3 regions of the Arthrobacter sp. U41 genome follow, and region 1 is predicted to be linked to each of the others. Evidence: riboswitches for the same ligand, from Rfam matches in the RefSeq annotation. Region 1 holds a riboswitch; each other region holds the start of a gene.
The links. Region 1 has a riboswitch for S-adenosylmethionine ahead of ASPU41_RS08280 (cobalamin-independent methionine synthase II family protein). Riboswitches for the same ligand answer to the same signal wherever they lie in the genome.
Positions count from the first base shown of each region.

Region 2: it holds a riboswitch for S-adenosylmethionine, as region 1 does, so the genes downstream of both, metX (homoserine O-acetyltransferase MetX) here and ASPU41_RS08280 (cobalamin-independent methionine synthase II family protein) in region 1, are expected to answer to the same signal.
Region 3: it holds a riboswitch for S-adenosylmethionine, as region 1 does, so the genes downstream of both, ASPU41_RS19255 (aminotransferase class V-fold PLP-dependent enzyme) here and ASPU41_RS08280 (cobalamin-independent methionine synthase II family protein) in region 1, are expected to answer to the same signal.

Region 1 is NZ_CP015732.1:1,774,150-1,777,383, reverse strand. Features, by position in the region: gene ASPU41_RS08285 (adenylosuccinate synthase) at 1-1,243, opposite strand, end outside; SAM riboswitch class I at 1,540-1,643, shown strand; gene ASPU41_RS08280 (cobalamin-independent methionine synthase II family protein) at 1,655-2,863, shown strand; gene ASPU41_RS08275 (uracil-DNA glycosylase) at 3,019-3,234, shown strand, end outside.
Region 2 is NZ_CP015732.1:2,614,958-2,618,191, forward strand. Features, by position in the region: gene ASPU41_RS11880 (bifunctional o-acetylhomoserine/o-acetylserine sulfhydrylase) at 1-931, shown strand, start outside; SAM riboswitch class IV at 1,059-1,174, shown strand; gene metX (homoserine O-acetyltransferase MetX) at 1,186-2,364, shown strand; gene ASPU41_RS11890 (MFS transporter) at 2,545-3,234, shown strand, end outside.
Region 3 is NZ_CP015732.1:4,223,355-4,226,588, forward strand. Features, by position in the region: gene rsgA (ribosome small subunit-dependent GTPase A) at 1-124, shown strand, start outside; gene hisN (histidinol-phosphatase) at 226-1,038, shown strand; SAM riboswitch class IV at 1,151-1,264, shown strand; gene ASPU41_RS19255 (aminotransferase class V-fold PLP-dependent enzyme) at 1,299-2,753, shown strand; gene ASPU41_RS19260 (class I SAM-dependent methyltransferase) at 2,848-3,234, shown strand, end outside.

The DNA.
Region 1 (3,234 bases):
GGCCGACGCCGATCGCCGAGAAGCGCGTGCCGGAGAGCTTCTCAAGTGCCAGCACGTAGTTCTTGGCGTTCTCCGGAAGGTCGTCCAGGGTGCGGGCGCCGGTGATGTCCTCGGTCCAGCCTTCGAAGTACTCGAAGATGGGCTTGGCGTGGTGGAATTCGGTCTGGGTCATCGGCATTTCGTCGTGCCGGACGCCGTCGACGTCATAGGCCACGCAGACCGGGATCTGCTCGATGCCCGTGAGCACGTCCAGCTTGGTGACGAAGTAGTCCGTGAAGCCGTTGACGCGGGAGGCGTGCCGCGCCAGCACGGCGTCGTACCAGCCGCAGCGGCGGGGCCGGCCGGTGTTGACGCCGAACTCGCCGCCGGTCTTCTGCAGGTACATACCCATGTCGTCGAACAGTTCCGTGGGGAAAGGACCTGCGCCCACGCGGGTGGTGTACGCCTTGATGATGCCGATGGAGCGCGAGATGCGGGTGGGGCCGATGCCCGAGCCCACGGAGGCGCCGCCGGCGGTCGGGTTCGAGGAGGTCACGAAGGGGTAGGTGCCGTGGTCGACGTCCAGGAACGTGGCCTGGCCGCCCTCCATGAGGACCACCTTGCCCTCGTCCAGCGCGGTGTTCAGGACATAGGTGCTGTCGATGACCAGCGGGCGGAGGCGCTCGGCGAAGGACAGGAAGTACTCCACGATCTCATCCACCTCGATGTCGCGGCGGTTGTAGACCTTGACCAGGAGTTCGTTCTTCTGGCGCAGCGAGCCTTCGACCTTCTGGCGCAGGATGGAGGCGTCAAAGACGTCCTGGACGCGGATGCCGAGGCGGGCCACCTTGTCCATGTAGGCCGGGCCGATGCCGCGTCCGGTGGTGCCGATGGCGCGGCTGCCGAGGAACCGCTCGGTGACCTTGTCCAGGACCTGGTGGTAGGGCGCCACGAGGTGGGCGTTGGCGGAGACCCGCAGCTTGGAGGTGTCCGCGCCGCGCGCTTCCAGGCCGTCGATCTCCTGGAACAGCGCCTCGAGGTTCACCACGCAGCCGTTGCCGATAATCGGAACCGCGTTGGGGCTCAGGATGCCGGCCGGAAGGAGCTTGAGCTCATACTTCTCACCGCCTACGACGACGGTGTGCCCGGCATTGTTGCCGCCGTTGGGCTTGACGACGTAGTCGACGCGGCCACCAAGCAGGTCAGTGGCTTTACCTTTGCCTTCGTCGCCCCATTGGGCTCCGACGATCACGATTGCTGGCATGGGATCCTCCCCCATTCGTTCGGGCCGAATTCCGTGTGGTTCACCAGGGTGTTCACCGGAGCTCAGCGCCGTTCATGAGAATGCCCCGAATCTACCGCTGTGCTCTTACCATCAACGCCAGAGTCCGGGGCTCTTACCACCCAAGTTTAGCCGATAGCGGTGGCGGCGACTCATTTGACCATCCAATGGACTTCCCGGTGGACTTCCCGCAGGCTGCGCCGGCGACCGGTGTCCAGCCTGCGGGAACATCGGCGTCAGGGCTTGCGCGGGGTCTCTTGGTGGAATTAAGTAAGAGTTGACCATCCCGAGCGGCCGAGGGACCTGAACCGTTGACGCCGCAGCAACCCTGCCGGACACTGCCCTGTGACGGCAAAGGTGCTACCGCCAGGACCGATGGAAAGGAAGCACCCCATGCTCCAGAACACCGACCATATCCGCGCCACCCACGCCGGTTCGCTGCCCCGCACCCCCGAGCTCATCGCCGCGAACGAGGCCAAGGAAGCGGACGGCATCACCCCCGAGTTCCTGGACCTGCTGGAAACCTCCGTGGTGGAGATCGTGCAGCGCCAGAAAGACCTCGGCATCGAGATCGCCAACGACGGCGAATACGGGCACACCATGTCCAGCTCGGTGGACTACGGAGCCTGGTGGAACTACTCGTTCAGCCGGCTCGGCGGGCTCGTGCCCACGGACGTGGACCGCTGGGCGGACGCCGCGGTGCACCGCTCAAGCCCCGGGAACATCGTGCTGACCTCCTTCCCGGACCGGCGCGACCGGCAGAAGTTCAACGATGCCTACAACGATCCGTCCTCCGGGATCCTGGCGCACCGCAAGAGCGTCACGCAGCCGAAGATCGCGGGCCCGCTGCACTACACCGGTCAGGCGCTCGTCGGCTCGGACATCGCCAACCTCAAGACCGGGATGGCCGCCGCCGGGCTGTCCGAGGGCTTCGTGGCCTCCCTGTCCCCCGGCTCCTGCGCCCGCGTCGCCAACGAGTACTACAAGACGGACGAGGAGCTCCTCTACGCCTGCGCCGACGCCATGCGCGAGGAATACAAGGCCATCATCGACGCCGGGCTCACGGTCCAGCTCGACGACCCCTCGCTGGCCGAAAGCTGGGACCAGATCAACCCGGAACCGAGCCTGGCCGACTACCTCAAGTTCATCCAGCTCAGGGTCGAGGCCACAAACTGGGCCCTGCGCGACCTCCCCCAGGAACAGATCCGGCTGCACGTCTGCTGGGGCTCCTGGCACGGCCCGCACACCACGGACATCCCCTTCGCGGACATCATCGACTCCGTCCTGCAGGTCAACGCGGGCGGCTACTCGTTCGAGGCCGCCAACGTCCGCCACGAGCATGAATGGCGCGTCTGGGAGGACACTAAGCTCCCGGACGGAAAAGTCATCATCCCCGGCGTCGTCTCCCACGCCACCAACGTCGTCGAGCACCCGGACCTGGTCGCTGACCGGATCGTACGCTTCGCCCAATTGGTGGGCCGGGAAAATGTGATTGCCTCCACAGACTGCGGTCTCGGCGGCCGGGTGCACCCCCAAATCGCCTTTGCCAAGCTGGAATCCCTGGGTGAAGGCGCCCGCCGCGCCACCGCGCGGCTCTGGTAGGAGGCCTCCGGCCGACCCGGCATTTCGCAGGGCTTGATAGACTAATAAGGATCGACCAGGAATCGGTCCACACCACATTTTCAAACCACACCGTATTCGGCGTGCCCCCGGACGGTCTGGCAGCTTCACCAATCCCGCAGGAGACTCAGCAATATATGACAGCCTTGGCCACTGAAAATTCCCGCGAACAGCTTCTGAGCCGCCGCTACGAACCTAGCGTCGCGGCCGTCAACGAGTTGTGCGACACGCTGCAGGCAACCAAAGCTGGCATGAATGTCCCGTATGTGGATCCGATGCACGACGTGGACGAGTGCCGCATCATCAGCCTCTTCTCCAACATCGGAACCGAGGACGAGTCGGGTTTCATCACT
Region 2 (3,234 bases), 840 kb from region 1:
CACCTTCGTGGCGGACCCCGACAACCTGGCACAGTGGCGTGAGGCCGTGCAGCCCAACACCAAGCTGTTCTTCGGCGAGGTCGTCTCGAACCCCCGCCAGGACGTGCTGGACATCGAGGGCATCTCGGCGGTGGCGCACGAGGCCGGGGTCCCGCTGATCGTGGACAACACCCTCTCCACCCCGTACCTGATCCGGCCGATCGAGTGGGGTGCGGACATCGTGGTGCACTCGGCCACGAAGTACCTCGGCGGCCACGGGGCCGCAATCGCGGGTGTGATCGTGGACTCCGGCAACTTCGATTTCGGCAAGGACCCGGCGCGCTTCCCCGGTTTCAACACCCCCGACCCCACCTACAACGGCCTGGTCTACGCCCGGGACCTTGGCGCGGACGGGGCCCTCGGCGCCAACCTCGCCTACATCCTCAAGGCCCGCGTCCAGCTCCTGCGCGACCTCGGATCGGCGGTGTCCCCGTTCAACGCCTTCCTCATCGCCCAGGGCATCGAGACGCTGAGCCTGCGCATGGAGCGGCATGTCGCGAACGCCATCAAGGTCGCCGGATGGCTCGAGGCCAGGGACGACGTCGCATCCGTCGCCTACGCCGGGCTGCCCTCCAGCCCCTGGTACGAGCGCGGACGCAAGTACGGTCCCCAGGGGACCGGCGCCGTCGTTTCCTTCAACATCGCCGGGGGAGCCGAGGCCGGAAAGCGCTTCGTCGACGCCCTTGAACTGCACTCGCACGTGGCGAACATCGGCGACGTGCGCTCCCTCGTCATCCACCCGGCGTCGACCACCCACAGCCAGTTGACGGCCGAACAGCAGACCGTGGCCGGCGTGAACCCCGGCCTCGTGCGGCTCTCCGTGGGCCTGGAGCACATCGATGACATCCTCGCCGACCTTGACGCCGGATTCCGCGCGGCCAAAACCGCCTGAGCGAGCTCCCGGCACCCGGCATCCCCGCCCTTGTGGCGCGGGTGCCGGGACAGGCGTTTAACGCGGGGAGTCATACGGGCGTCACAATCTTCGCCACCTGGCCGCCGCATTTCGTAGACTCAGTAAAGGTCATGAGTGCCAGCGACAGCCCCGGCTTGCTGGCCGGCAACCCTCCTTTTGCGGCGGGGTGCCCCGGGTGAAGACCTGGCCTGCCGGTCAGCTGACGGTGGGCAAGCGCGAAGTTAGGTCCTCATATGACAATTGCCGCCACCCGCCAGGGTGTACCCGTAAGCAAGACCTCCCACACCCATGCCCCCGTCGCGGATGAAGCTGCCCCGGACGGCGCCGTGCCGGATGGAACCGTCCGGTACCTCCGGATCGGCGACCTGGAGCTCGAATCCGGCGCCCGGCTGCCGGACGTCACCCTCGGCTACGAGACCTGGGGGACCCTTAATGCGGACCGCTCCAACGCGGTGCTGATTGAACACGCCCTGACGGGGGACACCCATGTCACGCGGGGCGCCAGCGAGGAGCCCGGCTGGTGGGAGCAGCTCGCCGGCCCCGGCGCGCCGGTGGACACGGACAAGTATTTTGTGGTTTCGATCAACATCCTGGGCGGCTGCTACGGCTCCACCGGACCCTCGACCACGGCACCCGACGGAAAGCCCTGGGGCTCACGGTTCCCGCTCGTCACCCTGCGGGACACGACCGAAGCCGAAGCCAGGCTGGCGGACGCCCTGGGCATCCGCCGCTGGTTCGCCGTGCTTGGCGGTTCTCTGGGCGGGGCGCGTGCGCTGGAGTGGGCGGTCAGCTACCCGGAGCGGGTCCAGCGCTGCGCCGTGATTTCGGTCGGGGCCAGCAGCACCGCCGAACAGATTGCCTTCGCGCAGGCCCAGACCCTTGCCATCCGGCAGGATCCCAACTTCAAGGGCGGGGATTACTATGGCGGTCCGGAACCGGAAGCGGGTCTGGCCCTGGCCCGGCGGATAGCGCACATCACCTACCGCTCGGCCGCAGAGCTGGACGGGCGGTTCGGCCGGAACGCCCAGGACTCCGAGGCTCCGCTGGAAGCCGGATCCCTCGCCGGGCGCGGGCGCTACCAGGTGGAGAGCTACCTCGACCACCAGGGCAACAAACTGGTCCGCCGCTTCGATGCGAACAGCTACATCGCCATCACCGAAGCACTGATGAGCCATGACATCAGCCGGGGCCGCGGCCTCCTCCCGGAGGCCCTCGCCCCGGCCACGGCGGAGTTCCTGGTGGCGGCCGTCGACTCGGACCGGCTGTACTTCCCGGCCCAGTCCCACGCGCTCGCCGACGCCCTGCCGGGGGAAGTGGCAGTGCACACCATCGAGGCGCCGATCGGACACGACGGCTTCCTGACCGAGATCGGCCAGCTCAACAACCAGCTCCGGCAGCACTTCTTCGGCTAGCCCTTCGAGCTAAAACCGCCCCCGGTGTGCATTTTTGCAGATGGGCTCTGCACTAATGGCGGTTGAGGCCCCGGGCCTGAGCGTCCATACTCATTGAGAATGACGCCGCGTGTCGCAAATCACAGGCGTCCATTGCCCAGAGGTCCATAGGGTGTCGACGGAGACACCGAAGGAGTCGAAATGAGTACGCAAAACGCCGCCAGGCGCCCCGAAGAAGAAGACGTCAAGTCTTCAGGCCTGAAGAAGGTAGTAACGGCCTCGATGGCCGGCACCGTTGTCGAATGGTATGAGTTCTTCCTCTACGCCTCCGCAGCCACCCTGGTCTTCGGCAAGTTGTTCTTCCCGAACTCCGGCACCGAACTGGACGGCATTATTGCCGCCTTCGTCACCTACGCAGTCGGCTTCGTTGCCCGCCCGATCGGTGGCATCGTCTTCGGGCACTTCGGTGACAAGTTCGGCCGCAAGCAGCTCCTCCAGCTCAGCATCATCCTCGTGGGTGTCTCCACCTTCGCGATGGGCTGCCTCCCGACCTTCCAGCAGATCGGCTACTGGGCACCGGCCCTGCTGGTCTTCCTGCGCTTCGTCCAGGGCTTCGCCGTCGGCGGCGAATGGGGCGGCGCCGTCCTCCTCGTGGCCGAGCACAGCCCCAGCAAGTCCCGCGGCTTCTGGTCCTCCTGGCCGCAGTCCGCGGTCCCGATGGGCAACCTGCTCGCCACCGGCGTGCTGTTCGCGCTCTCCTCACTGCTTTCCGCGGCCGAATTCCTCAGTTGGGGCTGGCGTGTAGCCTTCTGGCTCTCCGCCGTGATCGTCATCGTCGGCTACTACATCCGCACCAAGGTCCAGGACGCCCCGATCTTCCTGGAGGCCCGC
Region 3 (3,234 bases), 1.9 Mb from region 1:
CTGGGTGGCCGCCGGCCACGCGGGCGAATCCGGCCCGGCCCGGCTCAGCTCGCTGCGCCGCCTGTTGGGGACGGACCCGCGGATGGAAGCACAGGACGTCAAGGAGCTGGGCACCGTCTCCTGAGCGGGCAATCGGGGCGCGGATCGCCCTGTGCCGGGCCGCCTCCGGCGGCGCAGCCACCCGGCCTCCCGCCAGGGCGCCCGCTTTGGCGGTAGTTTGGAACCATGAGTCAACCCGCTTCGAGCTACAACGATGACCTGCGCCTTGCCCATGTACTGGCAGATTCCGTAGATTCCCAGACCATGAGCCGCTTCAAGGCACTCGACCTTCGGGTCGAGACGAAGCCGGACCTGACGCCGGTGACGGACGCCGACAAGTCCGTCGAGGAAGCCATCCGCGGCCAGCTGTCCCGCTCCCGGCCGCGCGACGCCGTCCTGGGCGAGGAGTTCGGCAGTTCCGGCCACGGCTCCCGCCGCTGGATCATCGACCCGATCGACGGGACCAAGAACTTCGTCCGCGGCGTCCCCGTCTGGGCCACGCTGATCGCCCTCGTCGACGAGGGCGAGCCGGTCGTCGGCGTCGTGAGCGCCCCGGCACTGGGGAAACGCTGGTGGGCTGCCAAGGGCGCCGGCGCCTACATGGGTCGGTCGCTGGCCGCCGCCACCCGGCTGAAGGTCTCCAACGTCTCCAAGCTCGCGGACGCCTCGCTGTCCTACTCCAGTCTGGGCGGCTGGAAGCAGCGCGGCAACCTCGATGAGTTCCTGGGCCTGACCGAGGAAGTCTGGCGCACCCGCGCCTACGGCGACTTCTGGTCCTACTGCCTCGTGGCCGAAGGCGCCGTCGACATCGCCTGCGAGCCTGAACTGAACCTCTACGATATGGCCGCCCTGGTTCCGATCGTCACGGAGGCCGGCGGACGCTTCACCTCCCTCGAAGGAGAGGACGGCCCCTTCGGCGGCAACGCCCTCGCCACCAACTCCATCCTGCACTCGGAGGTCCTCAAACGCCTCAACCCGGGGCTGGACGACCTGCTCTAGGCCCTGGCGGCGGCCGTTTCGACCGCACCTCCCGGAGCCGTGCCGTAATAAAGCGCTTCACATAAGGGCCCTGTCTTTTCCGCTCCCGCACGGATGTCCTAGGCTCGAAGCAGGTCACGAGTGCCAGCGCTAAACCCCGGTTTGCTGGCCGGCAACCCTCCATTCGCGGTGGGGTGCCCCGGGTGACGACCTGGCCGGTCCGGAACGGACCCGGCAAGCGCGGATCCCCGGTGCGTGGGGTCCTTTTCGAGCGAGGTCCCATGACGACTGCCACTTTTCCTGCCACTGCCGAACTGCCGTCCGGCGCCGGCCAGACCCTCCACGAGGCGAGGTTCGCCGTCGCCCGCCGGCCCCTGGCCGCGGTGACCGGCGCCGAGATCCAGGCCCCCCTCATTCAGGGCGGCAGCGTCCGCTACGCCAACCTGGATTACGGCGCCTCGGCCCCTGCCCTGTCCGTGGTTTCGGCGTACCTCAACGAGATCCTGCCGTACTACGCCAGTGTCCACCGCGGCGCCGGTTATGCCTCCCAGATCAGCACCTCGGTCTACGAGAACGCCCGCAGCATTGTCCGGGATTTCGTCGGCGGCCGCCCGGACGATTCGGTGATTTTCACCCGGAACACCACCGATTCCCTGAACCTGCTGGCGGGCTGCCTGCCGGTCGCCGACGGGTCCCACACCGGCGAGGTGCTCTATCTCGACATCGAACACCATGCCAACCTCCTGCCGTGGCAGAGCGTGCCGCACCGCAGCGTCATCGCCGCTCCCACCCTGGCCGCGACGCTGGAACTGCTCCGCGGGGAACTCGCTTACGGCGGCGTCAGCCTGCTCGCCGTGACCGGCGCCTCCAACGTCACCGGAGAGATCCTGCCGATCCGGGCCCTGGCCGCCCTGGCCCACGAATTCGGCGCCCGGATCGTCGTCGACGCCGCGCAACTGGCGCCGCATCGGCGGATCAATATCGCGGCGGACGGCATCGACTATCTCGCCTTTTCCGGGCACAAGCTCTACGCACCGTTCGGCGCCGGAGTGCTTGTCGGCCGTCCCGACTGGCTCGACGCCGGCACACCGCACCTGGCCGGCGGCGGAGCCGTCCAGGATGCCCGGATCGACACGGTCAGCTGGACCACCGGTCCTGCCCGGCACGAGGGCGGTTCCCCCAATGTCCTTGGCGCCGCCGCCCTGGCCCGCGCCACCCAGGTGATTGCCGACCTTGACGCGGAACAGTGGCACGCGCACGAAAACGCCATCCGGTCCTTCCTCGTCGAGGGCCTGGCCCGGATCGACGGCGTCAGGGTGCACCAGATCTTCTCGGATAGTGCTTCCTTCGATGCGCCCGCAGGCACCGGGCCGGGCACCGGCACAATCGGCGTCGTCAACTTCTCGCTGGAGGGCTACGACGCGGGCCTGGTGGCGGCCTACCTGTCGGCCGAACACGGCATCGGTCTGCGCGACGGCCGCTTCTGCGCGCACCCCCTGCTCCGGCGGCTCGGGCTGCCCTCCGGATCGCTGCGGGCCAGCTTCGGCCTGGGTTCCCGGCTGGAGGACGCCGAGCGGCTGCTCGCCGGAATCCAGGACCTGCGCCGGACCGGCCTCGGCTGGGACTATGTGGTGGACGCCGGACGCTGGGTGCCGTCCAACGACACCCGCAGCTACCCGCACTGGGCTCCCAACACACCCGGCACCGCCGGCGCCGCGCCCTGCACGCTGGACTGATGGCCCGGCGGGGGCAAAGCCAAGGAAACGCGGCCCGTGCTTCGTGCGGTAAATTCGGAAGGTACCCATCCGGACCTGCCTAAGGAGAACGCACGTGGCACGCGGCGGACCCAAACTGCACCAGGAGCGGCGCCAGAAGCTGGGGCAGAGCTTCCGGGACGGCGGGGAACACTACGAACGCGTCCGCCCGGGCTACCCCGCTGACTCGGCCGACTGGCTGATTCCCGCCGGCGCGAAGGACGCCGCGGACGTCGGCGCCGGAACCGGGAAGTTCACGGCGCTGCTGGTGGCACGCGGCCTGCACACGGTGGCCGTGGACCCTTCCGCCGACATGCTGGAACAGCTGCGCAGGACACTGCCGGGCGTCACCGCCGTCGAGGGTACCGCCGAGGACACCGGGCTGCCCGCCGAAGCTTTCGACCTCGTGACCGTCGCGCAGGCTTGGCACTGGTGCGATCCCCTCCTGGCCAGCACGGAGATC